DNA from 3 places in the Streptomyces liliifuscus genome. Region 2 is predicted to be linked to each of the others. Evidence: riboswitches for the same ligand, from Rfam matches in the RefSeq annotation. Region 2 holds a riboswitch; each other region holds the start of a gene.

Region 1 (9,475 bases), 4.3 Mb from region 2:
GTAACCGATCGGCAGGTGCTTCCAGTTGGGGGTGAGGGAGTCCTCGGCGTCGGGGCGGAAGATCTGGCCGACGTTACGGGCGTGGTTCTCGGAGGCGTAGAAGTCGACGTAGTCGGCGACCTCGAAGGGGAGGTGGAGTGTCACCTCGGAGAGCGGGTGCAGCAGGGGCGCGATCGTCTCGCGGTGCGCCGGCACGGTCACCCACGCCGTGATCGCGCGCCGCACGTCCGACCACGCCGTGCGGCCGGCCGCGAGCAGTGGGTTCAGCGAGGGACGGGCGAGCAGCGCGGCGTACGGGGAGCCGAGTTCCACGGCGGCGGCCCCCGCGTCCAGCACGTGGTCGCCCAGCCGAACGCCCACGCTCCGCCGGCCGGAGTCGCTGTTGGACTTGCCGTCGGACCCGCTGTCGGATCCGGTGCCGGGCCCGCCAAGGGAGAACACGCCGTACGGAAGATTGTGCGGGCCGAAGGGATCGCCCTCGGGGACATCGAAGGGGGGCATGGGGTGCTGCCTCGCTTTCCGTGTGGGTGGGGCACACGTTACGGGGGAGTTGCCCTTCTTGGGCAGTGTCTAAAGGGTTCGCAATGTCCGTTCTAAAGGGTGCGCAAGAGTTCGCAATGTCCGATTGGGGCCCGGGTCGGAGTGGTTGATTCCGGCTTAGCGTCCATTCGGGGGACACGGGCGAGTTGGGTCCGCGTCCGTAGGGGGGACACGTGGGGGGACCCGTGGCCAGAAGCTCCGCAGGCATGCCTTCCGGCGTGCCTTTCGACCTGGACCGGGAAGTGCCGGGCCTGATCGTGAAGTTCGGCGACTACCCGCTGCACCACGGCGGAGTGGGCGCGATCCGCAGCCTCGGGCGCCTGGGCGTACCGATGTACGCGATCACGGAGGACCGGTACACGCCCGCCGCCGCCTCGCGGCATCTGCGGCAGGCGTTCGTCTGGCCGACCACGGGCACGGAGCGGCCGGAGCGGCTCGTCGAGGGGCTGCTGCGCGTCGGGCGCCGGATCGGCCGGCCCACCGTGCTGATCCCGACCGACGAGGAGGCCGCGGTGCTGATCGCCGAGCACCAGGCGGAACTCGCGGACCGCTTCCTGTTTCCCGGAGTGGACGCCGGCCTTCCGCGCCGCCTCGCCAGCAAGCAGGGTCTGCACGAACTCTGCCTGGAGCACGGCATACCCAGCCCGGAGTCCGCCTGCCCGGAGTCGTACGAGGAGATCGAGGACTTCGCGGCGAAGGCGGCCTTCCCGCTCGTGGCCAAGAACTGCGAGGCCTTCGTGCGCCGCTCGCGCCCGGCCGTGAGCGGGACGACCCGGATCGCGACCCGCGACGGGCTGCTCGCGCTCGCGCGCGGCTGGGGCGAGCACCCCGGGGTGATCCTCCAGGAGTATCTGCCCAGGGAGGACGCCGAGGACTGGATCGTGCACGCCTACTTCGACGCCGACTCGACGCCGCTCGCCATGTTCACCGGCGTCAAGGTCCGCTCCTGGCCGCCGCACGCGGGGATGACGGCGAACGCGTACGTGGTCGACAATCCGGAACTCGCGGACATCGCGGCGCGTTTCATCAAACAGATCGGCTTCAGCGGCGTCGTCGACCTCGACCTGCGCTTCGACCGGCGCGACGGCCGCTACAAACTGCTCGACTTCAACCCGCGGATGGGCGCGCAGTTCCGGCTCTTCGAGAGCGAGTCGGGCATCGACGTCGTCCGTGCCATGCATCTGGACCTGACCGGCCGCACCGTTCCGGAGGGGGAACAGCTCGCGGGCCGGCGGTACATCGTGGAGAACATCGACCTGCCCGCCCTGCTCGCGTACCGCCGCAGCGGCTACACGACACCGCACGCCCCCGCCCACGCGAGCGGCACGGAGCTGGCGTGGCTGGCGGCGGACGATCTGCGGCCGTTCTTCACCATGCTCGCGCGCTTCGTACGGCCCGGAGTGAAGCACATGTACCAGCTGTGGCGGACCAACCGCCGGAGTGCCCGCGCGACCGCGGGTTGAGGGGCCTGTCCGACCAAGAACGAGCAGTACGCGAGCAGTACGTACGGCGAAGCAGCGTCCTGGGGAGGGGACTTCGTGATGGAGCCGGTGGCAGTGATCGGTGCCGGGCCCTTCGGCCTGTCCACCGCCGCGCATCTGCGAGCGCGCGGCATTCCGGTACGGGTGTTCGGTGAGCCCATGGTGAGCTGGCGCGCTCACATGCCTGAGGGGATGCTTCTGAAGTCGACCCCGGCCGCCTCGAACATCGACGCCCCGCAGCGCGGGCACAACCTCGTCGACTACTGCGACGCGGCCGGCATCCGCCGACTCGTCACGGACGAGGACATCGTCCCGGTCGAGACGTTCGTCGCGTACGGGGAGTGGTTCCGGCAGAAGCTCGTGCCGGACCTGGAGCGGGTGCGGGTCGTCTCGGTCGACCGGCGCGGCCATCAGGGGGACACCGGGCGGATCGGTCAACGGGGTGGCCCAGGGGGCGGTCGGCGCGGCCCGGCGGGCTTCGAACTCAAGCTGGACTCCGGGGAGTTGTTCACCGCTCGGGCGGTCGTCGTCGCGACAGGGCTGTCCGGGCTGGCATATCTGCCGCCCGAGCTGGCCGCGGCCGCGCCCGACGGACCGACCCCCACGGGGCCCGTCTCGCACAGTTCGCAGCTCCACGACCTGTCCCGGTTCTCCGGCAAGGAGCTGATCGTCGTGGGGGCGGGCCAGTCCGCCCTGGAGACGGCGGCGCTCGCGGCTGAGGCGGGCGCGCAGGTGCGCGTGGTGGCGCGCGGCAAGGGATCGGTCGCCTTCGGCGCGCCCCCCTGGACGCAGCCGAGGCTGCGCCCCGGGTCGCCCTTCGGACGGGCCTGGTCGCTGTGGGCACTCAGCTACTACCCCCACCCGTACCGCCATCTGCCGCCGCAGGCCCGGCACTTCCTCGTCCGCCGGGTGCTCGGCCCGCTCGGCGCCTGGTGGCTGCGGGAGCGGTTCGAGGGGACGGTGCGGGTGAGCGAGGTGTCGCGGATCGTCCGCTCCGGATCGGAGGGTGGCCATCCGGCCCTCGCCGTCCGGACCCTCGACGGACGCGTCGAGGAACTCTCCGCGGACCACGTCGTCGCCGCGACCGGATACCGCGTCGATCTCGCGGCGATGGACTTCCTCGGGCACGAACTGCGTACGGAGCTGGCGGTGAGCCGGGGGACACCGAAGCTGGGCGCCGGGTTCAGGTCCTCCGTACCCGGGCTGTACTTCACGGGGCTGCCGGCGGCGGCTTCGTACGGGCCCGTGATGCGGTTCGTGTGCGGCACGGAGTTCGCCTCACCGAGGCTGGTCCGGCATCTGGTGGGGGCGCGCGGCTGAACGGAACCTCCGCTTCGTGCGCGTACGCATCGACGCGTCGTTGAAGCCGCCGAGCGGCCGCGAAGGCCGTGCGCGAGCCGTGTCCACGGGGCGAGGCCGGGCACGGGGAGGCGGGGCCGAGAGCGGGCGAGGGGCCGGTTGACCGGGGGCTCGGGAGCAGGGCGGCCATGGTCAACTGCTCCTCGGCGCCTGCGATTTGCCTCCGGGCGGCCGACGGATGGTGCCGACGGGCACCCCTGTGCCTGACGAGATACCGGACGACGTCCGGTTCCCGTCGAGTCGTTGGGGCGTTCGATCCGTATTCTCTGATCATGGCCGCACCGATTGCATATTCACTCATCGCCACTGACCTGGACGGGACGTTGTTGCGAGGCGACGACACCCTGTCGGACCGGTCACGCGCCGCGCTGGCGATGGCAATCGGGAGAGGTGCCAGGCACCTCGTGGTGACGGGGCGCCCGGCACCACGCGTACGCCCCCTGCTGGACGAACTGGGCAGCCAGGGACTGGCGGTGTGCGGTCAGGGGGCGCAGCTGTACGACGCCGGCGCCGAGCGCATGGTCTGGTCGGTCACCCTCGACCGCGAGCTGGCCGAGACGGCGCTCGGCAAGATCGAGGCGGAGGTCGGGGACGTGTACGCCGCGGTCGACCAGGACGGGGTCGACGGACTCACGCTCATCGAGCCGGGGTACGAGATGCCGCACCCGACACTCCCAGCGGTCCGCGTCCTGCGTCGCGACGACCTGTGGACGGAACCCATCAGCAAGGTGCTGCTGCGCCATCCCCTGCTGTCCGACGACGAGTTGGCGTCCGCGGCCCGCGGAGCGGTCGGTTCCCTCGCCACGGTCACGATGTCAGGACCCGGCACAGTCGAACTCCAGCCATGTGGCGTGACCAAGGCGACGGGGCTCGCCCTGGCGGCCGAACATCTCGGCCTCACCCCCGCCACAACGATCGCCTTCGGTGACATGCCCAACGACATCCCGATGTTCGACTGGGCGGCCCACGGCGTCGCGATGGCCAACGCGCACCCCGAACTCCGGGCGGTGGCCGACGAGGTGACCCTGTCGAACGAGGACGACGGGATCGCGGTGGTACTGGAACGGCTCTTCGGCCCGCGGCCCTAGCTCCGCGTCGCCGAGAAGGCGCGGCACCGGGCGGGCCCGCGGAGAGGTGGGTTCCCCTCGTCGCGGGCCCGCCCGGTACAGGTTCGCGGTACCGGCCCGCCCGGTACCGGCGGCCTGTTCGCCGTCGGCCCGCTCAGTAGGCCCCGAAGACGTTGTCGATCGAGCCGTACCTCGCGGCGGCGTAGTTGCACGCCGCCGTGATGTTGGCGACCGGGTCGAAGGGGTCCATCGAGGTGCCGGCCACGTGGTACGCGTTGAAGGTCGGGTCGATGGTCTGGAGGAGCCCCTTCGACGGCGTACCGGCCGCGGCGTTGGAGTCCCAGTTGTTCATGGCCTGCGGGTTGCCCGACGACTCGCGCATGACATTGCGGTAGATGCCGTCGTACGACCCCGGGATGCCCTGCTGGGCCATGATGTCCAGCGACTCCTTGATCCAGCCGTCGAGGTCGTTCGTGTACGTCTTCGCGGCGGCGGGGGTGACGGCGGACGCGGTGGTCGCCTTGGTCGCCGTGGCCTTCTTCGCCGAGGTCTGGGCGTTCTTCGTGCCGACCGTCAGCTTGAGGCCCGGGCGGATGACCGCCGGGTCGTTGCCGATGACCGCGCGGTTGGCCTTGTACAGGTTCTGCCAGCCGCCGCTCGTGGAGTGCTTCTTGGCGATCTTGGTCAGGGTGTCGCCCGCGACCACCTTGTACGTGACGAGCGAGACCTGCGGGACCGCGGACGGTGCGGCCTGGGCGGTCTGCGTCGGCTGTGCGGCGTGGGCGCCGGTGGCCCCCACGAGGGGGAGCGCGAGCGCGGCTCCGCCGGTTCCCGCGGCGACGATGCCACGCGTGAGGGTGTTCATTCTGGGGCGGCGGTGCTTGCCTCGTGCGGCCATGGCGCGTTTCCTCTCCGACGCCTGCGAGGTGAGCTGTCGGGTTCGGGCGGGAGCTGCCCGGCCGCATGCTGCACGCGGCTTCACCCCGAGCCGTTCCGGAATCCGGACCGGCGGCCTACCTGGGTCCCCCGCTCCTGCCGTACGCGAGTGAATGGGTGGTTGGGATCTCCGGGCGGCGGCAGGATTAGGCGGTCCATCCGGAGTGACGTGAACGTATGCGAGAGCACATGCCGTGAACAAGCCCAGAATTCACATCGCGATGTCATTTGCCTGTTCGGGACGGATGGGAATTCTTGATCCATTCGGAAGGCGAAGTTCAACTTGCTTTGAGCAAAGGTGAATCGACCGGCCGGGCAAAGTGACCGTCCGGGACGGACGTGACTCAATTCACTGGCACAGGTGGGGAATTAAGTGCTTCATGTGCTTAATGTGGGCAAGTCGGGCGGAGTCTGGATGTCCGCCCAGTCGACATAAGGGACTACTTGTCCAGATATGTTCTCGCCGCTCTTCGGGATTCCGGAGAGTTCAGTCCTCCGGGTTCCAGAGGGTCAGCACCTCACGCAGTTTCTGCCGATGGCTGTCGATCCAGTTCCCGGGAAGATCGACGGGGACGCACACGGTGGCCATGGAAATCGTGTCGTCCTCCACGATCACCTCTGGGCAATCCCGTTCTCCCGTGAGCCGAATGGAAATCGACGGGCCTCGCTCCACCGTCATCCAGGAGATGTCCTCGCCGCGATGCAATGCGGCGTCCAGGGCGTTCCCCCAGGTCTCAAGTCGGCGGCGCCACAGAGAGAGTTCGAGGCGGCCGCTGACGAAAGGCGTCTCAACGACGATCTCGGCAGCGAGGCCCGCCACCATCCGCGGGTGCCGGCCGAGGACCGTGATCCTGACGGAATTGCCCTCCTCGTCGGCGAGGAGCGCGAGGTCCGTCGGGCCGGTGCGGTGGTCGGCCGGGAGGTCGGCGTCGCAGAGGGCACAGACGAAGTGGGCGTCCTGTACGGAGTTCCACCCGGCGCAGGACGGACAGCGGCGGTAGGTGATCGGGTGGGTGTAGCCACCGGTTCCGGCGTCTGTGCGGTCGATGCCCACGCGGGTGAGGGCCGCCGCGAGCGACCGCCACGACTCGGGGTCGGGGCAGTAGCCGGTGGACTGGTTGCTCGCGTACGTGATCTCCCAGCCGGAGGCGGCCCGAGCGAAGCCCAACTCCCCGGCGGCGCGCACCGGTTTCCCGTCCGCGCAGGCCACGTGTTCGGAGCGGCGTGGAGCCAGGCGCAGGGTCATGGAGGCGTCGACGACGAAGGTGAACGGCTCGGCGAGCTCGTCGGCGGGGCGGACGGACAGGAAGGCGTCGAGGTCGGCCGGGGTCCGGATCCGGGCGCCGCCCCCGCCAGGCCGGACGGCCTCCCTTATGTCATCGGGCCCCACATAAGCGTATGCGGTCATGGGGTCCCTGCACACGCGATTGAGGTCGTGTGGCCCATGTACGCGTTCGCCGTCATGCGGGGAGCGTACGAGTTCACCCCGCGGTCCGCGGAATCCTTTTCTCCCAGGTGCGGTGGAACACCACCTCGTCACCGTCCTTGCAGATCACCTCGTTCGAGGTGATGAAGTCCGCCTCGTCGCAGGTGGTTTCGGAGTGTGCCTCGACGCTCGCGTCCCACGGCAGGTCCGGCCGGTGCAGCCGGACGAACCAGTCCGAGCGGGCGCGGGCGGACAGCGGGTCCGACTCGACGATCGTGTACGTGTCCAGGGCCTCCTCGGTGAATTCGAGGCCGTCGGGATACACCCGGGTGCCTCCGTACCGCGGGTCCACCTCCAGGCGCCACTCACCCTTGGCGACATCGCGGACGACAAGGCGCTCGGGGCGCGGCTCGTCCAGGGTCGCGGGGAAGTTGACCCCCATGGGCTCCGCCTGCTCCGGCTCCTCGAAGGAGATGGACGGGTCCGACTCCTGTGCGCGGAGCGGGAGTTCCAGCACGCTCCCCGAAGGGGTGAGGGTGAAGCCCGCCTCCGAACCCGGCTGGGGCCAGATCCACGGCCAGTACGCGGAGGAGACGGCGAGACGCACACGATGGCCGGGAGGGAAGGCGTGGCCGATGGCGTTCAGGTCGAGAACCACGTCCTCCGTAGAGCCCGGTTTCCAGGGAACCACCTGGTCACGGCCATGCCGGGCTGACAGGTTCAGAACGCCCCGGGTGACGAGGGTCGAGGAGCCGTCCGGGGCCACGTCGCAGATTCGGGCCACTACTTGTCCACACGTCGCCTCCGTGGTGAGCCTCAACCGCACCCGCGGGCGGCCCAGCACCCAGATCTCCTCCGGGACCGCGAAGTCGAAGCACGCCGACCTCCCGTCCTCGTCCCGCTGGTCGGGCGGCAGGTCCGCGTCGTTGCCGAAGGGGAAGAAACGGCCGGCGTCGACCCCCGTGTGCTGGGGGGACCGCACCACCACGGGCTCACCCCTGAGGGCGTACGTCACCGGGGCCACCAGGGGAGAGGGCCAGGCCGGATCGCCGACCCAGCGGCCCGGCAGCGTCGGGTACACCGTGGCGGGCGGATGGGAGTCGCTGACGTACGAGCGCAGGAGCGGCTCGGACATGATCCCGGTCTCGGTGCCCTTGAGCCAGTGGTCCCACCAGCGCAGCGTCTCCTGGAGGAAGCCGATCGCCGGGCCGGGCGGCAGCCCCCGGTCGGGGTACTGGTGCGACCACGGCCCGACGATCCCCCGTACGCGGTCGGCCGGGAGGTGTTCCGCCAGGCGCAGGACCGTGTCCCGGTACGGGTCGTGCCAGCCGCCGACCGCGAGCACCGCCGCCCGGATCGCCGAGTAGTCCTCGCACACGCTGCCGCGGCGCCAGTGGTCGTCCCTCGTCTGGTGCGCCAGCCAGGTGTGCAGGAACGGATCGACGGTCTCCAGTCGTTTGATCCACAGGTCGTGCCAGACCTCGCCCGCGTACACCGGATCCGGCGGGCGGGAGACGAACGTGAGCATGGTCGCCGCCCACGCGTGCATGTCGACGGCGAGCACGGAACCACCCATGTAGTGCACATCGTTGTCATAGCGGTCGTCCGTCGAGCAGACCGTGACGACCGCCTTGAGCGGCTCGGGCGCGAGGGCCGCGATCTGGAGGGAGTTGAAGCCGCCCCAGGAGATGCCGAACATGCCGACCTTTCCGGAGCACCAGGGCCGGGCGGCGAGCCAGTTGACGACCTCGACCCCGTCGGCCAGCTCCGTCGGCGAGTACTCGTCACCGGGCATGCCCTCGGAGTTGCCGTGCCCCCGGATGTCCACGCGTACGGACGCGTAGCCGTGCCCCGCGTACCAGGGGTGGCGCTGCCAGTCACGCGGGGCCGTCCAGTCGGTCAGGCGGTAGGGCAGGTATTCGAGCAGGGCCGGTACGGGTTCGTCGGTGAGCGGGCGCCACACGCGCGCGTAGAGCTTGGTTCCGTCCGGGAGGGGAACGCGGATGTCCTCGTGAGTCGTCTCGTAGGGGAAGGACGTACGGATGCGCATGGCGGTGACCTCCAGGGCCTGTGGGGTCTCAGTGGACCGGGTGCATCGTGCGGCGCAGCCAGGGCGCGGAGGCGATCACGAGCAGGCCCGCGGCGACGGCGATCGCGCCGTTGACGCCGAAGTAGGCGGGCTTGGAGACGTCGTCGTAGAGCTTCACGGTCTGGGCCTGGATGCCGTTGGCGAGGGCCAGCGAGAGGAACCAGAGGGACATCGTCTGGCTGGCGAAGGCCCGCGGGGCGAGCTTGGTGGTGGCCGACATGCCGGAGGTCTCCAGGAGGATGTCGCCGAGCCCCAGCAGGAAGTACGAGCCGACGATCCACCAGGCCGACATCAGGTAGTCGTCGTTGTCGTGGCCCGAGGTCGGCAGCACCATCAGGAGGAAGGACAGGCCTCCCAGCACCACCCCGAACGCGATCTTGTTGGAGGCGTGCGGCTGGCTGTGCCCCATCCGCACCCACAGCGCGGCCACGACCGGGGCGAGCGCCACCTCGAAGGCGCCCAGGGCGGACGCGTACCAGCCGGCGGGGAAGTCGAAGCCGAGGATCGTCGTCTCGGCGTTCGACGCGGCCAGCAGCATCATCGTCGAGTACGCCTGGAAGAGGATGAAGTTGAAGAC
Region 2 (9,475 bases):
ACCTGGTCGTGGACCGGCTGGTACGCGGCGTCTCCAGCGGCGGTCTGCGCATGCGGGCGGGCTGCACGCTGGACGAGGTCGCCGGGCTCGCCCGTGGCATGACCATGAAAGAGGCCCTGCACTACAACCCCGAGAGCCGCTATGTGCCGCTGGGCGGCGCCAAGGGCGGCATCGACTGCGATCCCCAGGCCCCGGAGGCGTACGGCCTGCTCGTGCGCTATCTGCGCGCCATGCGCCCGTACATCGAGAGCATGTGGACCACCGGGGAGGATCTCGGCCTCACCCAGGACCTCGTCGACCGGGCCGCGGCGGAGGCGGGGCTCGTGTCGTCGATCCAGGCCGTGTATCCGCTGCTCGACGACGAGGCGGCGGCCAGGCGGCGGCTGGCGGACGCGTTCGCCGTCGAGGTGGACGGCATCGGGCTCGACGAGTTGGTCGGCGGCTGCGGGGTGGCCGAGTCGGTCCTCGCGGCCCTGGACCGGGCCGGGGTCGCGTACGAGGGGACCCGGGTCGCCGTGCAGGGTCTGGGCACGATGGGCGGGGCCACGGCCCGCTTCCTCACGCGCGCTGGGCTCAGCGTCGTGGCCGTCGCCGACGTGAAGGGCACGATCGCGAACCCCGGAGGGCTCGACGTCGACGCGCTGCTCGCCGCCCGGGACTCGTACGGAACGATCGACCGCGCGGTGCTGCGTCAGGGCGACCGCGAACTGCCCGGCGACGCCTGGCTGTCCGCCGATGCCGACGTACTGGTGCCGGCGGCGGTCTCGTACACGATCGACACCACCAACCAGGGGCGGATCACGGCCCGTTGGATCGTCGAGGCCGCCAACATGCCCGTCCTGCCGGGCGCTGAGCAGCTGCTCGCCGGCCGCGGTGTCACCGTCCTGCCGGACGTCGTGGTCAACTCCGGGACCAACGCCTGGTGGTGGTGGACGCTGTTCGGCGACATCGGGGCCGACGCGGACGAGGCGTTCGCGTACACGCGGCGCTCGATGCGTGCCCTGATCGACCGGACGCTCGCGCGCGCGGAGGCCGACGGGACGACACCGCGGGCGGCCGCGCACGCGATCGTCGCGGACCGGCTGCCGGTGATCGCGGAGCGGTTCGGCTGGTACCGCTGACGCCCGCGGGCACGGCCGGACGAGAACGGTGACGGCCCGGCCGCGGCCGGTAACCGACCCTCCACCGGCGCGGCCCGGAGCGACGCAATAGGGTTGCCCGGTGGCAAGAGTGCGGTTGAGCGTGGCGGAGCGGCGTGAGGAACTGCTGCGGGCCGCCATCCAGCAGATCGAGGAGCGGGGCGTGTCCGCGGTGCGGATCGCCGATGTGGCGACCTCGCTCGGGGTGAGCAACGCGCTGGTGCTCTATCACTTCTCGACGAAAGAGAAACTCGTCGCTGCCGCGTTCACGTACGCGGCCGAGGACGACCTCGCCCATCTGCGCAAGCTGCTCGGCCGCCGGACGACCGCGCTGCGCCGGCTGCGGGCTGCGGTCCGCTGGTACGCGCCCACCGGACAGGCCAAGGGCTGGCGGCTGTGGATCGAGGGCTGGGCGGTGGCGCTGCGCGATCCCGCACTGCGGGACGTCACCCGTGACCTCGACCGGCAGTGGAAGGCCGCGATCACCGAGGTCATCGCGGAGGGCGTCGCCTCGGGCGAGTTCCACTGCCCGGACCCCACCGGTACGGCCCTGCGCCTCACCGCCCTGCTGGACGGGCTCGCCGTCCAGATGACGGCGTACCCCGGCGCGGTGTCACGCGCCCGCACCCAGGAGTGGGTGGACGAGGCACTGGCCCGGGAGCTGGGCCTGGACCGCGAGGCGCTGACGACTCCGGGCGCCTGAGTCGACGTACCGACTTACCGACGTACCGCCGGTTCACGGGCGAGGAACAGCGCGCCCCCGTTCACATCCCCGCGTTCACATCACCGCCGAGGGACGACGGGGCTTCCTCGGCATCACCGGCCGGGAGACGGTTCGGCCTCACCCACAAAGAAAGCGCGGGGCTTCCCCGACGTCACCCGTCAGGAAAGCCCCGCCCCTCCGCGGGCATTCGGGCCACCGGTCGAACCGCGGTCCGCCTCCGAAGGCCCTTAGGCCCCCGGACCTTCAAGCCACCGGCTCGATCCGCATCCTGATGTCACCGGGCGACAGGCTCCCCTTCGCCACCACACGGTCCCCGGAGGACTCCCCGCGCAGTCGCCGCCCGATCCAGGGCACCAGGTACTCGCGCGCCCAGTGGATGTTGTCGCGCCGCATTTCGAGCGTGCCGCGCGGCGGCAGCGGGGGCCACGGCTGGTCGGGGTCCGCGGGCACTTCCAGGCCGAGGACCTGCCCTGCCCGCAGGGCGACCCTCGTGTGCCCCTCGGGCGACAGATGGAGCCGGTCGCCGTCCCAGGCCCGCCGGTCCTGGATGGTCTTGAGGGACCACAGGTCGAGCACGGGACAGCCGTACCGGTCGGCGATGGCCCGGATATGGAGGTTGTACGTGGCGATCTTGCCGCGCATGTGCTTGAGCACGGGTACGCCACGGGTGTCGAAGCCGGTGGTCACGAGGACCGTGCCGACGGCCGACGTGAGGTCCGCGACGGCACGCTCGAAGCGCTCCGCGACCTCGTCGGGATCGGTGCCCGGCCGGATGATGTCGTTGCCGCCCGCGCAGAAGGAGACCAGGTCCGGCGCGAGCTCCTTCGCGCGCGTCAACTGGTCCTCGACGATCTGGTCGAGGAGTTTCCCGCGGACGGCGAGGTTGGTGTAGTCGAAGTCGCCCTCGGGCCGGCGGTCCGCGAGAAGCACCGCGAACCGGTCGGCCCAGCCGACGAACGCCCCGTCCGGGCCAAGGTCGCCGACGCCCTCGGTGAAGCTGTCCCCCACCGCCACGTACGACCCGATCACTGATCTGTTGTCATTCTTCGAATCGTCTGCCACATCGGGCCATGATTCACCTTCGGGTGTGAGCTACGCGACCGTAGGAAGGGGTTGACGCGCGGTGAGATAAGCCACTCGTCAAGTGTTGGTCAATCCCGGAATAAGGGGCTCGTTCAGGGACGTTGTCGCAGCTCCCGCACCCTGAAGTCCGTGATCCTGAAGTGGCTCCACACGGTCCGGAACGCGAAGTGCCCGCTCGTGTACGGCTCTTGGTCCACGAAGTCGAGGACGAGCCGCCCGTTGTTCCACCACTGGACCGTCGAGCCGTTCGAGACGATCCGGACCCGGTTGGGTTCGTTCGCCGTGAGCAGGGGCTCCGTGTAGTCGAGGACGAGCGGCCGCACACCCGCCCGACCGACGTAACGGCGCAGCCTGGTCGTGGTGTTGGTGTTGGCGCCGTATCCGGCGTAGTACGTCGTGAGGTGGTCGTACTCTTCGAGCGCGCCGCCCCGGTGCGTGGCGAAGATGTCGTTCGGGGAGCGGACGTCCGTGGCGTTCCAGAAGTTGTTGAGGTCCGAGACCCGGTCGTTGACGCCGCCCGCGGAGACCGGTGTGGCGGTGTACTCCAGGACGTACGGACCCTGGAGCCTTCGCTTGAACCACACGGTCGCGCCGCTCGGCACGTCCATCTCCAGGACGCCCCGGGACGCGGTGACGCTGCCGCCGGCCTGCAGTTCCGTCGCCCACTGACCGAGGCCGTGCCGGAAGTCGTCGCGGGCGATGAGCCGCCCCGGACGGTGACGTACCGCGGCGCCCGCGGTCTGCGTGGGGACGAGTGCCGTGAGTGCGGCACCGGCGGCCAGGACTCCGAACGCTCTGCGTGTGGTCGTCATAGGGACCTCCATGGCGTGGAAGGCGCGTAGAAAGCGCTTGCGGAGATCACTGTGTCCCGGCTTCCGCACCCCTGTCGATACACCGCCCGGCCATGCCACAGAACCGCAACACCGAAGGCCGGACCCCGGGGATCACAGGGTCCGGCCTTCGGAGACGAGCGGAGTGGTACGCCGCATGGGGCGTGCCCGGCGTCGGGTCAGATGGAGACGCCCTTGCCGCGCAGGTAGGCCAGCGGGTCCACGTCCGAGCCGTAGTCCGGGGTGGTGCGGATCTCGAAGTGCAGGTGCGGGCCGGTGACGTTGCCGGTCGCGCCGGAGAGGCCGACCTGCTGGCCCTCGGTCACGGCCTGTCCGGCCGAGACGGAGAGGGAGGAGAGGTGGGCGTACTGGGCGTAGTGGCCGTCGTCGAGCTGGATGACGACCTGGTTGCCGTACGCGCCGCCCCAGCCGGCCGAGACGACCGTGCCCGCACCGACGGACTTGAGGGACGTGCCGGTCGGCACCACGAAGTCGACGCCGGTGTGGTACCCGCTGGACCACATGCTGCCCGACATCTTGTACGGGGTGCCGACGCTCGCGCCCGCGACCGGCAGCGTGAAGCCGGCGGCGCTGGCGTCGTCCGCGGCCTTGGGGGCGGCGGCGGCCTTGGGGGCGGCCGCCTTCTTCGCGGAGGACTGGGTGGCCTTGGAGGCGCCGGAGTCGGAGCTCGACGTGGCGGCGGCCTTGCCGATCGACAGCTTCAGGCCCGGGTGGATGAGCGCCGGGTCACCGCCGATCGCCTTGCGGTTGTCCTCGTACAGCTTCTTCCAGCCACCGCTGACGTCCTGCGTGTCGGCGATCTTCGACAGTGAGTCGCCCGCACGCACGGAATAGGTCTTGGCCGCGGCCTTCTTCGCCTCGGCCTTCTTGTCGGCGGCGGCAGGCGCGGATTCGGCGGCCTTGCTCGCGACATTCGAGACGCTCGCCACGGAATCGGCGGCGGACTGCGGAGTCGCGGCGTGCGCTCCGGTCGCGCCGAGCAGCGGAAGGGCGAGCGCCGCGCCGCCGGTTCCTGCGACGGCTATGGAGCGGGTGAAACGCTGGGACTTGGGACGGCGGTGCTTACCCTTCGCGGGCATGGCGAATTCCTCTCCGGCGCCTGCGAGGTGAGCTGTCGGGTGCGAGCTGGAGATGCCCGGCCGTGTTTGCGCACGACTTAACCCCTAGCCGTTCCGGAGACCGGAACAGGCGTTCTACCTGTGGGTCCCCCGCTCCTGCCGTGTACGGGTGGGTGAGCGGATTCCGGGCGGCGGCAGGATTGGGCGTCCGTCCGGATTGGTGGCGAACGTAAGCGACATGAAGACGCAGTAACAACCTTTGGGGTTTCCTGTGTGCCCCGTTCTCTTGATCCCTGACCGAAATGACGGTCACGCTGCGTAAAGCAGGGATCTCCCCCGTTTGTTAAATCCCTGAAAACACAGCTGAATCACGTGAACATGGCGACAGCGGACCGTCACGAATATGACGCTGCTCACGGAGTGCCGTTTCAGGAGCCTTTATTCCAGAGCGAGTTGGAACTTAGGCTCCATTACGGACACAACAGTCACATGCGACGCAGCCGGAAAACTGCCGCATCAAGGTCACCTTGCAGCCCCGTCCGCAACCCGTGATGCAACAGCACCGCACCTCGGTGGACTTCGCCCGTTTCGAGGCATTCGTACGCCGCTGCCGGGTCGAGTCCGCACAGTCGCACCGGAGCGACCGGCTCGCCGTAGTGCTGGGCCTGGAGCCAGGCGAGGACGACGACCTCGCCGTCACGCGTGTACTGGACGGCGCTCAGGCCACCCTCCGGCGCCCGCAGCCGGTGGAGGTCCCCGCCCTGCACGACGGGCCGGATCTCCTTGTAGAGCTCCACCCAGGTCCGCGCCTCGGCCAGCTCCTCGTCGCTCCAGCGGGTCAGATCGCCGCCGACACCGAGCACTCCGGCCATCGCACTGACGAAGCGGAAGCGCAACGAACTGACGCGGCCGTTGAGCTGGACGTTCGGGCTGTCGGTGACCCAGGCAGCCATGGTCCGCGCGGGATGCACCTGGGTGAAGCCGTGCTGGATGGCGAGCCGGTCGAGCGGGTCGGTGTTGTCCGAGGTCCACACCTGGTCCGTACGCGCCATGATCCCCAGGTCGATACGGCCGCCGCCGCCCGAGCAGGACTCGAAGGCGACGCCCGGGTGGGCCTCCCTCAGCCGGTCCAAGAGGCGGTACAGGGCGTGCACATGGTCCACCCAGAGCCGCTGCGGGTAGGCCTCGCCGGGCCACCCCGCGTCCGTGAAGCAGCGGTTGAAGTCCCACTTCACATAGTCGATCGGCGCACTGGAGAGCAGTGTGTCGAGCTGCTCCCAGAGGTACTCCTGGACGTCCTCACGGGCGAGGTTCAGAACGAGCTGATTGCGCAGCTCCGTCCTCTTTCGTCCTGGTTGGAACTGCACCCAGTCGGGGTGCGCGCGGTACAGCTCGCTGTCCGGATTGACCATTTCGGGCTCGACCCAGATCCCGAACTGCATCCCCAGCGCGTGCACCTCGTCGGCGAGGGGCTTGAGGCCGGCCGGGAAGCGGTCGGGGTTGGGCGTCCAGTCGCCGAGCCCGGCCCGGTCGCTGGTGCGCGCCCCGAACCAGCCGTCGTCGACCACGAACAGCTCGACCCCCATCTCGGCGGCCCGCCGCGCCAGCGCCCCCTGCTGCTCCTCGGAGATGTCGAACTCCGTGGCCTCCCAGGAGTTGTAGAGCACCGGCCGATGCCTGTCCGCGTCCGGGATCACATACGCGTGCTGGTAGGCGTGCCAGGCACGGCTCGCGCCGCCGAATCCGCCGTCGCTCCACAGCCCCGCGAAGACGGGTGTGACGAAGCTCTCCCCCGGCTCCAGCCGCAGCAGCCCCGAGTCGTCGTACCCGACGCCGCCGGTGATCTGCACGCGCGCGTCCGGGAGTTGCGCCACGGCGATCCGCCAGGTGCCCGACCAGGCGAGGGCGCAGCCGTAGACCTCGCCCCGCTCCTCGGTGGCCGCCCCGTCGGCGTCCAGGGCGACCCACGGCAGGTGCTGGTGCGAGGTGTGCCCACGCCGGCTGCCGATGACCTTCTCACCGTAGGTGAGTTCGGAGCGTACGAGCCGGGACTCGGCCGCCCACCGCCCGTGCAGCTGGGACAGCCGCCAGCCGTCGCGCTGCGGCAGCGTCCAGGCCGCGGAGTCGGCGCGCAGCACCTCCAGGGCGGGCCCTTCGTTGTCGAGGGTCACCCACCTCTCCACGACGTCGGTCCCGGCCCGCATCCGGTAGTGCAGCGTGATCCCGAGCCCGGAGTCGGAGAACCGCAGCCGCAGCTCGTCGCCGTCGGCCTCGTACGTCTCGAAGCGCCACTCGGTGCCGCGCCGCTCGTCCGTCCGCACGGACAGGGCGGGCCGTACGAAACGGGGGCCGCCCTCCACCGGGTACTCCTCGTGTCCGTCGAGGGTGGCCTCGAAGGCCCAGTACTCCGGTCCCGGGCCGGCGGCGAGTGCCTCGGCGTCGGCGAGCGCGATACGCGGACCCCAGTGCAGATGCAGCAGCGCGTCGTCCTCGCCGAGCCGCAGGGCATAACTGCTCGCCGGGCCCGAAAGAAGCCACGTACGACCGTCTTCGCCGATCTCCAACATCAAACCCTCACAGATCCGAACAGGCACGCTCAATCATCAACATCATTATGTGCCGCGTACGTCCGCGGCAACGCCTGTGGACAACTCATTGGCCTACGAATCGATGTCGTATCGTCGAGAACGCACCTCGCCGACGAGCCGCGTCGGCAGCCGAATGGGAGGAGCCCCCGTGACGCAGCAGGTCCCGTCGACCGAGCCCGAGCTGGCTGGAGTGCGCAACTTCCGTGATGTGGGCGGCCTGCCGACGGTGGACGGCCGGCGGGTGGCGTACGGAAAGCTGTTCCGCAGTGGCCATCTCGCGCACGCGACGGAGTCGGACGCCGAGTTCCTCGCGTCCCTGGGCCTGCACACGATCTTCGACTTCCGCAATGCCGCCGACCAGAAGCTGGAGGGGCAGGACGTCGAGCTGCCCGGCGTGCGGAACGTCAATCTCCCGCTGACCGACCCGGCGCACGGCGCGGAGTTCTGGACGATGGTCCGGGACGGCGACCTGGACCAGCTGCGCTCGATCCTCGGGGACGGCAAGGCGGCGGACCGGATGATCGGTTCCTACCGCGCGATAATCAAGGAGCGCACGGCCGAGCACCGCCAAGTGCTGCACTCGATGGCCGAGGACAGCGTCCCCGCCCTGATGCACTGTGCGGCGGGCAAGGACCGGGCCGGCATCTCCATCGCCGTGACCCTGCTCGCCCTCGGCGTCGAGCGCGAGGCCATCGTCGCGGACTATCTGGAGTCGAACGCGACGCACCGCCGCTACAAGGTGCACCGCAGCAAGTCCTCCGCCTCGGCGTACTCACCCGAGGTGATGGAGCTGCTCAGCCCCCTCTTCGACGCGCGCGCCGAGTACCTGCAGGCGGCGTTCGACACGATCGACGAGAAGTGGGGCGGGGTGGACGCGTATCTGGAGCAGGGCCTGGGCGTCACCCCCGAGATCCGGGAGCGCCTGCGGGAGCGGTTCCTCGACTGACCGACAGCCCGCCCGCCCGACGGCCGACCCGGCCCCCGCATCCCACATCCCGCCCTCGGAGTGCGCTACTGCTCACTGCCCCTGGGCTCCGAGCGAGAACAGCAGGTAGATGAAGGCGGCGAAGATGTGCCCGACCGCCACGTAGATGATGAGCCGCACCCACAGAGCGCGCGGGAACTTCTCCTCCATGTCCTTCATGGCGTCTCTCCAGGGGTCGTCGGCCCGAGGCACAGGGTGGCCGTGGGGCTCTGCAGCAGGGTGTGTACGAAGAGGAGCTCGGCCCCGTCCCGGTCCGCGGCGGCGATCCGGTGCGGGGTAAGCGAGTCGAAGTGCGCGCTGTCGCCGGGCGCGAGGACGTGCGCGGTGTCCCCGAGGCGCAGCCGCAGCCGCCCCTCCAGGACGTACAGCCACTCCTCCCCGGGGTGGACGCGCACGATGTCGCCCTGGGCCCCGTACGGGACGTGCACCCGCAGGGACTGCATGCCCCGGCCCGCCGCACCGGCCTGCCAGTACGTCCAGCCACCGGCCCGGGTGGGCTCCATGTCGGCGGCGCGCACGACGGCGTCCCGCTCGGCGACCGTCTCGCCGAGCAGCTCGGAGACGGTCGTGCCGTAGATGCGGGCCAGTGCGAGCAGCATCGGCAGCGAGGGCTGGCGCTGTCCGGTCTCCAGCCGGGACAGATGCGCGGGCGAGAGCCCGGCGGCGCCGGCCGCGGACTCCAGGGTGAGAGAGGCACGGCGCCGCAGCGCACGCAGTTGCGGTGCGACCGCGGGCAGCTCGTCGGCCGCCCCCGGCTCGGAAGGGCCCGTACCCTTGACAGGGTTCATGTCTCCATTGAGCCGGAGGCTTGCCTCTGAGGCAAATTTCTTACCTCAGAGGCAAAAAGCCGGTTTCACGGCGACGGGGCCGGCCCTGCGGCAGAGGGCCCTACCGGTTGGCGACCGCCTGCTTCACCAGCGTCTTCCCGAAGTCCCACATCAGCCCGCCCCCGCTGTGCGCGTCGTCCATCACCGCGGTGAAGGCCTCCACGAACCGGTCGACGTCCCGCTCCCCGACGACCAGCGGCGGGATCAGCTTGATCACCTC
Region 3 (9,475 bases), 130 kb from region 2:
TCGTCTCCGGCACTGCCGGGGTGGGGAAGACCGCACTGGCCGTGCACTGGGCGCACCGCACACGGCACCGGTTCCCCGACGGCCAGCTCTACGTCAATCTGCGTGGCTACGACCCCGAGCGCCCCATGCCTCCCGGCGACGCCCTCACTCGATTCCTCAGCGTCCTCGGGGTGCCCGGTGACGCGATCCCACTCGACGTCGACGACCGCGCGAGCCGGTTCCGGACCGAACTGGCCGACCGGCGAATGCTGGTGGTCCTGGACAACGCCCTGTCCGAGGAGCAGGTCCGCCCGCTGCTTCCCGGCTCGCCGGCCTGTTCGGTCGTGGTCACCAGCCGGGACAGCCTCGCCGGACTGGTGGCCCTGCACGGCGCCCGCCGCATCGGTCTGGGCCCGCTCCCGCCGCCCGACGCGATCGCCCTGCTGCGCAGGCTCGTCGGTGAGCGTGTCGACACCGAGCCGGGCCCGGCCGCCGCCCTGGCCGAACAGTGCGCACGCCTCCCGCTGGCGCTCCGGGTCGCGGCCGAACTCGCCGTCGCCCACCCGTCGTCGCGGCTGGCGGACCTGGTGGCGGAGCTGGCCGACCAGCAGCGGCGGCTCGATCTCCTGGACGCGGGCGGCGACCGGCGTGCGGCGCTGGAGGCGGTGTTCTCCTGGTCCTACGAGCGGCTCCCCGCCCCGGCCGCCCGCACCTTCCGCCTGCTGAGCCTGCACCCGGGACCGGAGGCGGACGCGCACGCGGTCGCGGCGCTGACCGGCGAAGCGCCGGACGAAGCACCGGTCCATGCGCTGGGGGAAGCACCGATCCGTGCGCCGGGCGAAGCACCGGTCCATGGGCCTGGCCAGGCACCGACCCGTGTGCCGGGCGAGGAGCCGACCCAGGCTCCGGGCGAGGGGCCGCCCCATGCGCCGGGCGCCACGCGGGACGAGAGACCCGGGCACGTGCCGGGCACCCGGTCGGGCCAGGTGCCGGGCAGCGTGCCACGCCACACGCCGGAGCCCCTGCCGGGCCTGACACCGGCCCGCCCGTCGGACGCCGTACCGGGCGACGAGCCCGCGGACGCCGGTGAAGGCCCCGCCCACGCCGCCGGGACCCTGGCGTTGCTGGCCCGTGCCCACCTCCTTCAGCCCGTCCGGCCGGGCCGGTTCGGCACACACGACCTGCTGCGCGCCTACGCGTTCCGCCTGACCCGTACGCATGACTCCGAGGCCGATCGGCAGGCCGCGCTGGTCCGTCTCTTCGACCACTACCTGAGCACGGCCGCGGCGGCCATGGACACGCTCTACCCGGCCGAGCGGCACCACAGGCCCGCTGTCGCACCCTCCGTCCATGTCTCGTCCGTCGTCGGCAACGCGGCGGCGGCACGGGCGTGGCTGGACGCCGAGCGGCCGACGCTGGCCGCCGTCTGCGCGGTGGCCGCGGACCGCGGCAGTCCCCGCCACGCCGTCCGTCTGGCCGCCCTGCTGTTCCGCCACCTCGACTCCGGTCACCACACCGAGGCGCTGGAGATCCACCGCCACGCCCTGCGGGCCGCCGAGACGATCGGTGACCTGGGCGGGCAGGCCCACGCGCTGACCAACCTGGGGGTCGTGCACTGGCGGCTCGCCGACGCGGGATCGGCCGAGGACCACCTCGTACGGGCCCTCGAACTGCACCATCGGACGGGCGACTTGGCGGGGCGCGCCAGAACCCTGTCCAACCTCGGCAACGTCCACTGGCGGCTGGGCAGCCTCCGCGACGCCGCGCACGACCATCAACAGGCCCTCGCCCTCTACCGGGAGACCGGCGACCAGGTGGGCCAGGCGCGCACGCTCACGAACCTCGGCAATGTCTGTCTTCGGCTCGGCGAGTACGAACAGGCGGCCGACCACCAACGGCAGGCCCTCGCCCTGCACGATCTGACCGGTGACCGGATCGGCCGCGCCCGCACCCTCTCCCATCTCGGCAACGCCCTTCTGCGGTTGGGCAGTTCGGAGGCCGCGGCCGAGTGCCAGGAGCAGGCCCTCGCGCTCTTCCGGCAGTTGGGGCACCACGGCGGCGAGGCGTACGCGCTGTCCGGTCTCGGCGACATCCGGCTGGGGCAGGGCGAGTTCGAGGCCGCCGTCACCTGTCAGCGGCGTGCCCTCGAACTGTTCCGTGAGAACGGGGAGGGCTACGGCGAGGCATCGGCGCTCAACGGCCTCGCCGAGGCGCTGCACGGCAGTGGCCGGCACGACGAGGCGCTCGACCATCACTCCACCGCGGCGACGGTCGCGGCCGTCACCGGTGAGCACGACCAGCTGGCACGGGCGCACGCGGGCGTCGAGCGCGCCCGCCGGGCCCTGGGCCCGTGGGTGGCGGCCACCGCGTCGTCGACCACTTCGGGGCCGTGAGCCCGCGGAGCCCCCGCCGTTCGGCCGATCCGCCGTTCAACCACCGTCCAGTGGATGTCCAGTCCTGCCCCATAGCTTGCCGTCGCCGCCTGTCGATCCGGCCTGCCGGATCAGGCGGACCAGACGGCAACACCTCTGACACAGCACACGCTCGCGCTCACATCCACGCTCAAGCTCACGCCGACCGAGAGGGAAGTAGCGATGAAAGCAGGGCTCAAGAAGAGAATGGCCGCGGCGGTCGCGGCCGCGTCCGCCATGGCGGCACTCGTCGTGGCGACGCCGGGCACCAGCCACGCGGCGCCGCCCCGTCTGCTGGCGTTCGGCATCTCGGCCGACGGTACGCTGATGGCAGCGTTCAACACCGACGACCCCGGCACGCTCAACTGGTTCAAGCGCATCGACGGGCTCGTCGGCGACACCGCCGTCGTCGGGCTCGACTTCCGCGTACAGAACGGACTGTTGTACCTGGTCGGCAACAAGGGCGGCATCTACACGGTCCAGATCCCGCCCGCGGTCCCGAACCCGCTGGTCACCAAGGTCTCGCAGCTCAGTGTTCCGCTGCAGGGCACGAACTTCGGTGTCGACTTCAACCCCGCGGCCGACCGGTTGCGGATCATCAGTGACACCGGCCAGAACCTGGCGCACAACCTCGCCAACAGCAGCACCGCCACGAACACCCCCCTGACCACGGACGGGGCGACGACCCACGGCGTCACCGCGGCCGCCTACACCAACAACGACCTGAACTCGGCCACCGCGACGACGCTGTTCGACATCAACACGACCTCGGACCAGGTCGTCATCCAGTCGCCGCCCGCCAACGGTCTGCTGGTCCCGACCGGCTCACTGGGCTTCGACACCGGTGTCAACGCCGGCTTCGACATCTTCAGCGATCTGAGCGCCGGCAAGACGATCTCGAACACGGCCTTCGCCACCCTGACCCCGGCCGGTGCCTCGACGTCGACGTTCTACACCGTCGACGTGCTCACCGGAGCCACGACCAGTGTGGACCAGTTCCCCATAGCCATCACCGATGTCGCCGTCTCGCTCGACATGAGCTGAAACCTTCGCGGACCTGCCGTCTCCGGAACGAGACGATCAGAGGCCGTATCGAGCGGCGCATCGCGCGCGCACCGATACGGCCTCCGGGTCGGGTCAGGCGGGCCGGATCACGCTGTGGATCGCCGGCTCGCCGGCCCAGTGGATCGACTCCTCACGGATGGCCGCCCCCGGGCTCGGCGCGTGGACCATCATGCCGTTGCCGCTGTAGATGCCGACATGGCCGACGTGCCCGTTGAAGAGAACCAGGTCGCCGAGACGGATGTCGGAGAGGGGCACCGCCACGCCCGCGACCGCCTGATCGTTGGCGGTACGCGGGAGTGCGACCCCCGCCGCCTTCCAGGCCGCCTGGGTGAGGCTGGAGCAGTCGTACGAGCCCGGCCCCATCGCTCCCCACACACAGGGCTTGCCGATCTGCGCACGGGCGAAGTCGACCGCTGTCGCCGCCTTCCCGCCGTAGCCCGGGGTCGACCCGGCGTACGCCGGAGTCGATCCGCCGTATCCCGGAGTCGCAGCGCCGTATCCGGGGTTCGAGGCACCGTCCGAGCCGATGGGCAGACCCGTGCCGATCGGCGTACGGGCGTCGACGGGCGGAGCCATACCGAACGTCAGGTCCGGTCCCATGGGCAGGTCCATGCCGATGGACGGGGTCGGAGCCATTGCCGGAGCCGGAGCGGCGGGCAGACCCATGCCGAACGTCAGGTCCGGGCCGCCCAGGGCGTCTACGGACCCTCCCGTGCCGAAACCGGCCGACTGCGGCAGTGCCTGGGGCTGTTGCTGCCACCATTCGGCCTCGGCCTGGCGGTAGCCCTGTCCCTCGGTGGTGGCCCAGGCGGTCTCCGCCGGCGCGGGTTCGATGGCCGCCACCGGCGTGCTCCGCCGGGCGGTGTGCGCGGAGAGCAGTTCGCGGGCCTTCGCGAGCTTGCTCTGGTTCCGCTGCTTGGAGGTCTTCAGCGACTGCCGCGGATCGGCGGCCAGTGCGGGCAGGACCTCGGTGGCCTCCTGCCGCTGCTGCGGCACGGCCGACAGCGCGGCGACGGGACCCGCGGTCAACTCCGCCACGGGTCGGGCGGCTGTCGCGGCGCCGGGTCCTGCGGTCAGCTCCAGGACGGGTTTGGCCGGCGCTTCCAGCGCACGGTCGGCCGACCGCTCCCCCGGACGGTCGCCGGTGCTCCTGGGCCGCGTCTCTGCCTGGCCGCGGTCCGGCATCCTGTCGGGCGGCAGCACGGCGGGGATGAGGGGCCCCAGTTGCGAGCGTCCCACGTCGAACCACTGCTTGGCGCGGTCGTTCAGAGCGGGGGCAGGGGCGGCGGCGACCGTGTCGGCACGTCCACGCCCCGTGTCGGGTCCGGGGGTCATACGCTCGCGCGAGCGCCCCGAGCTCATCGCCCGGGTCGCGTTGTAGTTCCCGCTGACGGTCTCCGCCTGGTCGTAGAGGCTGTTGATCCGCTGCTGGACCTCTTCGCGACTCGGCTTGTCGTCCTCTCTCGCGGGCGAGGATCCGCCGGTCGAGGAATACAGATCCACTGAGGTGGCGGCCGCCGTCGCGAGGGCGGGCCGGGGTATACCCGGGAGGTTGCTGCCTCCGGGGCGCGGGGTTCGTTCCGGCGCGATGGGAGCCGTACTCCTTCCGTGCTCCGCCTACCGAGTTAGCTGTCGGGTTCGGGCGAGGAATCCGGAAGGTATGCCCTACGGCCCTTGCCCTGTCGGGCGGTTGGGCCGATTCACCCCAAAGTTCGGTGGGTCCCCGGTTCCGGTTGCCGCGAGGGCCACCGGATTCGGCGGAGGCCGCGCGACCCGGCGAGGTTCACCGGAGGGAGTCGTGCGTCCTGTCGGTCAACTTAGCCAACATGTGCACCTCGTGTGAAGATTGAAGGGCGAAGTGTCCGATATATAACTGTGACCTTCGTCGTACCGGGTCGAGACATCGCCGGACTTCGGCGACTTCTCACGGTTCACCACTCCCCCTCTGCTCCCGCTGCTTCCGCTACTCCTCCAGTGAGAGGGCGAAAACGTGGGCCCTGGCCGGCCCCGAAGGCGCGGTCAGCGTGATCGCGGTGAGCTGCTTGCTCGCGTCGAGCTCGATCACCTGGTGGAAGACGGCCGCCTTGGTGGCCAACGGCCCGGTGCGCGCGTGGATCTGACCGGTGATCACGGCTTCGGTCTCGCCGAACTCGGGGCCGGAAGCCAGCCAGTTGGTGAGCGCGATCGGCGCGGCCTCGCTCGTTCCGTCGGCGTACCGGACCACCGAGGGGACGGTCACGGCCGCCGAGTCGCCCGCGCCGAGCACGTGCAGCTTCGTGAACGCACGCTGCGCGCCCTGCGGGACGGCGATCTCCTGCCCGGCCGCCACGAGGTTGTTGTTCGTTCCCTCACTGCCGTTGGTGAAGAGGAAGCCGATCCCGTTGTCCGTGGTCTGCCCGGTCTGCGGGAGTTGGGCCATGGGGTACGTACGGCCGGCGCCGTCGAAGTCCCCGTCGCCGTAGTACATCTCTGTGGTGATGCCGTCGTTGTCGAAGTGTCCGGTGAGATCGAGCTGGGTGACGGTTCCGCTCTGCGGCGGTTCCGGCAGCCCCCATGGATCGGCGGGCACGGTCATCTTCACCGGGGCGATCCGCAGGTCGGGCCGTGAGCCGGCCGGGTGGATCACCGCCTCCGCGTCGCGCGCCAGGTCCAGTTCGACCACGCCCTTGCCCAGGTCGCGCCAGGCGGGTGCGGGGCCACCGACTCCGGAGACCGTGAGCCGCCCGCGCAGGGAGTGACGTATCCGGCACGGCTCCCCGGCGAGACTGCGTACCCGCACCCATCGGGTGGCACCGCCCCGGCGGACGGCGCTGACCAGGAACGCGCCCTGGGTGCGGAAGTCGTGCAGTGTGACGTCCCGCCAGACACCCGGGACGGCCGGGAAGACACGGATCGTGTCGCCCCAGCTCTGGCAGAGCATGTCGTGCAGGCTCTGCGCGGCGGACAGCGGTGTCTCGATGACCGGACCCGCCTCGTAGTACATGGTGTTGGGCTGTACGAACCGGTCGACCAGCTCCCTTAAATAGGTGAGCGAGTCGTCGCCCCGGCCCATCTGGGCGGTGATCGAGGCGGCGCCGGTGAAGCTGTAGCCGCGCAGGGCGCCCTCGAAGCCGATCCAGTGCTTCAGCGACCGTTCGATCAGGTCGCGGTGTTCGGGCTGCTCCCAGTTGACGAGGCAGAGCGGGTAGACGGAGAGCATGTGGGAGTAGTGGCGGTGGGACTTGGCGAAGGGGACGCCTGCTCCGACCATGAAACCGTTCTCGTCCACCGGGGGGTCGGTCAGCTTCTCCAGCACCTCGCGCCACTTGGGCGCCAACTCGTCCGGTACGCCGAGCAGGTCGGTGGTCTCCAGCAGGGTCTTGCAACTCCAACGCAGCAGCGCCAGGTCGTAGTTGCAGTCGGGGGCGTTGCCGTACTCGGGCGAGTGGGTCGGTGGCAGATGCAGCCGGCCGTCGTCACCCTCGTACAGGAAGTGCAGGTAGTAGTTGGTGCTTCGGCGCAGCAGGGGGTACAGGACGTCCTCCAGGAGGCCCCGGTCCATGGTGTGCCGGTAGGTCAGCCAGACGTTGTGCAGTGCCCAGGGCAGGTTGCCGAGCTCCGGGTTGGCGCCGACGCCGGGGACGGCGACGGTGCCGCTGGTGTCGCAGGTGGCGTCGGTGGCGCGGCGCAGGCCCGCCGAGTCGGACCGGTACTCGGGGCGCAGGCCGCCGATGAGTGTGTCGGTGTTCTCGGCGAGGGTGCGCGGGACGGCGTCCAGCTCAAGGTGGTTGGAGCCGTGCACCGCCCAGTACTCCAGCTGGACGTTGAGGTTCCACCACACTGCGGGCCAGGGCGTGGACTCCAGCCAGGGCCCGGTGGTCGCCATGATCGGCGCGTCCTCGCGGGCCGCGGAGGCGAGTTTGTAGAGCTGGATCCAGTAGAAGCTCTGCAGCATCTCGTCGGGGACGGAGAGGAAGCTCTTGCGGTAGAAGCGGTGCCACCACGCGCGGTGGGTGCGCAGCAGGCTGGAGACGGGCAGCGCGGACGCCTTGCGGACCGCCGATCTCGCCCGTCCCTCGGCGTCGGTGCCGGGATGGGAGTGGGCGACGGCCAGGACGTACGAGCGTTCGTCGCCGTGTCGGCGCTCCCGGTGGACGGTGACGGTCCGGCCGCCCGCGACCAGTGACTGCACGACGACGCCCGTGCCGTCCGGCTCGCGTGTGGCCACCGGAGCGGGGTTGGGCTCCAGGCCCGCCGGAGGGTCCTCCCGGACGATGCGCGGGCTGACGGCGGGCGAGGGGACGAACTCCCAGCGGAAGTCGCGCTCGCCCGCGCTCGCGCGTGCGGTGACGAGCAGCAGCGTCCGGTCGTTGTGGACCAGCGCGCGCAGGGCGATGGTGCCCTTGTCCGTGGTGACCGTTCCGCCGACCTCGGCGTTCCACAGGTCCAGGCGCAGGTCGGCGCCGGTGATGGCGCCGACGGGGTGCAGACGGAGATTGCCGACCGGGAGGCGGGCCACGCCCCAGTTGTGGCCGAACTCCGGCCGGTGGTCCTGCACTTCGCTGTGGTGCACGGTGAAGCGCAGGACGTTGGTGCCGGGTTCCTGGTGGACGATCGAGCCGAGCAGACCGTTGCCGAGGAACGGCCCCTCGTACCAGGCGCGCGGCATTCGCTTCCAGCGCGGGTCCTGCCCGGCGAGGAAGTCCCGCCATTCGCGGTCGGTACGCATACCGGTGAGGGCCACGGGGCCGACGACCGGGCCCGGCAGCGCCGCCGCCGGTTCCGCGACACCCATCCCGGTCGCCGCTCCGCCGGCCGCGCTCGCGGCGACGCTGCCCAGGAACCCCCGCCTGCTGACACCCATCATCGATCTCCCGTCAGATTGATCCGATGACTCGGTTAAACGGGAGGGTAGGAAGCGACTATTGATGCGTCAATGGCGCCGACGCACTCGGTTTTCATCCGATGACTGACTCGCACGGGAACCCACACAGCAACCCATACGACAACCCATGCGGGATTCGCCCGGTCGTCGGGACGCCTGCGCGGAGACCGCGGGACATCGTCACCCGCCGCACAAACGCATCCAGCGGGCCCGCCGTTGTCGGCAGACCCGCTGTTCGATGCTGTCGGGACGACAGGATTTGAACCTGCGACCCCTTGACCCCCAGTCAAGTGCGCTACCAAGCTGCGCCACGTCCCGATGCGCTTCGTCGCGGTGAACCGCGTGATCGCGCAGACAGAACACTACCCCACACCCGGGGCTGCTTCGAAGGTGGCGTGGGGCGAGGGACAATCGGTGCATGAGCAGTGCTTCTGACGACAGGCGGGACCGGGACGCCGAAGGGCGGGCGCGCAACGCGCGGCCCCGGGACGGGCTCGGGCGGCCCCTGCCGTACGGGACCGACGGGGTGGAGCGGCAGCCCGAAGGGGTGGTGCGCGCGCCCGAGGACACGGTCACCGAGGCGCAGGCGCTGCTGGCGGCGGGCAAACCGTTCCACGCGCACGAGGTCTTCGAGGACGCGTGGAAGTCGGGCCCCGACGAGGAGCGGGCGCTGTGGCGCGGGCTGGCCCAGCTCGCGGTGGGGCTCACCCACGCGGCCCGGGGGAACGTGACGGGCGGGGCGCGGCTGCTGCTGCGGGGCGCCGGGGCCGTCGAGGAGTGGGGGGCGAAGGCCGAACAGCCGCGGCCGTACGGGCTGGAGCTGGCCGGGCTGGCCGCGTGGGCGCGGGAGTTGGCGGGCACGGTGGAGAAGGACGGGGCGGCCGTGGACGCGGAGGTGTGGGCGCCGCGGCTGCGGGGCGACGGGGCCTGAGGGCGGCCCGGGACCAGGGCCGGCCCACCTCGTCGGACGCGGTGACGGGCCTGTCGGTGGCGTGGGGCAGACTCGGGGTGTGCGAAAGATTCATGTCATCGGCATCGGGGCGGGCGATCCCGACCAACTGACCCTGCAGGCGGTCAAGGCGCTGAGGAGCACGGACGTGTTCTTCATCCTCGACAAGGGCGAGGCCAAGTCGGACCTCGTCCAGTTGCGCCGTGA

What was found. A riboswitch is a leader RNA that binds a small molecule or an ion and turns the genes downstream of it on or off. The one in region 2 is predicted to bind cyclic di-AMP.
Region 1: it holds a riboswitch for cyclic di-AMP, as region 2 does, so the genes downstream of both, JEQ17_RS27345 (transglycosylase SLT domain-containing protein) here and JEQ17_RS08645 (M23 family metallopeptidase) in region 2, are expected to answer to the same signal.
Region 3: it holds a riboswitch for cyclic di-AMP, as region 2 does, so the genes downstream of both, JEQ17_RS49930 (C40 family peptidase) here and JEQ17_RS08645 (M23 family metallopeptidase) in region 2, are expected to answer to the same signal.

Annotation. Positions count from the first base shown of each region.
Region 1 covers NZ_CP066831.1:6,355,398-6,364,872, forward strand. The annotation lists gene fahA (fumarylacetoacetase) at 1-501, opposite strand, end outside; gene JEQ17_RS27330 (carboxylate--amine ligase) at 747-2,003, shown strand; gene JEQ17_RS27335 (FAD-dependent oxidoreductase) at 2,079-3,341, shown strand; gene JEQ17_RS27340 (HAD family hydrolase) at 3,653-4,468, shown strand; gene JEQ17_RS27345 (transglycosylase SLT domain-containing protein) at 4,602-5,345, opposite strand; cyclic di-AMP (ydaO/yuaA leader) riboswitch at 5,349-5,513, opposite strand; gene JEQ17_RS50730 (DUF5959 family protein) at 5,871-6,791, opposite strand; gene JEQ17_RS27355 (CocE/NonD family hydrolase) at 6,865-8,859, opposite strand; gene JEQ17_RS27360 (peptide MFS transporter) at 8,888-9,475, opposite strand, start outside.
Region 2 covers NZ_CP066831.1:2,011,343-2,020,817, forward strand. The annotation lists gene JEQ17_RS08625 (glutamate dehydrogenase) at 1-1,121, shown strand, start outside; gene JEQ17_RS08630 (TetR/AcrR family transcriptional regulator) at 1,222-1,842, shown strand; gene JEQ17_RS08635 (SGNH/GDSL hydrolase family protein) at 2,107-2,892, opposite strand; gene JEQ17_RS08640 (DUF6250 domain-containing protein) at 3,039-3,758, opposite strand; gene JEQ17_RS08645 (M23 family metallopeptidase) at 3,956-4,876, opposite strand; cyclic di-AMP (ydaO/yuaA leader) riboswitch at 4,879-5,045, opposite strand; gene JEQ17_RS08650 (alpha-galactosidase) at 5,341-7,422, opposite strand; gene JEQ17_RS08655 (tyrosine-protein phosphatase) at 7,592-8,389, shown strand; gene JEQ17_RS08660 (DUF6126 family protein) at 8,462-8,587, opposite strand; gene JEQ17_RS08665 (helix-turn-helix domain-containing protein) at 8,584-9,216, opposite strand; gene JEQ17_RS08670 (aspartate aminotransferase family protein) at 9,317-9,475, opposite strand, start outside.
Region 3 covers NZ_CP066831.1:1,876,775-1,886,249, forward strand. The annotation lists gene JEQ17_RS08095 (AfsR/SARP family transcriptional regulator) at 1-2,372, shown strand, start outside; gene JEQ17_RS08100 (DUF4394 domain-containing protein) at 2,574-3,434, shown strand; gene JEQ17_RS49930 (C40 family peptidase) at 3,528-4,958, opposite strand; cyclic di-AMP (ydaO/yuaA leader) riboswitch at 5,054-5,225, opposite strand; gene JEQ17_RS08110 (glycosyl hydrolase family 95 catalytic domain-containing protein) at 5,419-8,298, opposite strand; tRNA gene JEQ17_RS08115 (tRNA-Pro) at 8,564-8,637, opposite strand; gene JEQ17_RS08120 (DUF309 domain-containing protein) at 8,738-9,250, shown strand; gene cobF (precorrin-6A synthase (deacetylating)) at 9,330-9,475, shown strand, end outside.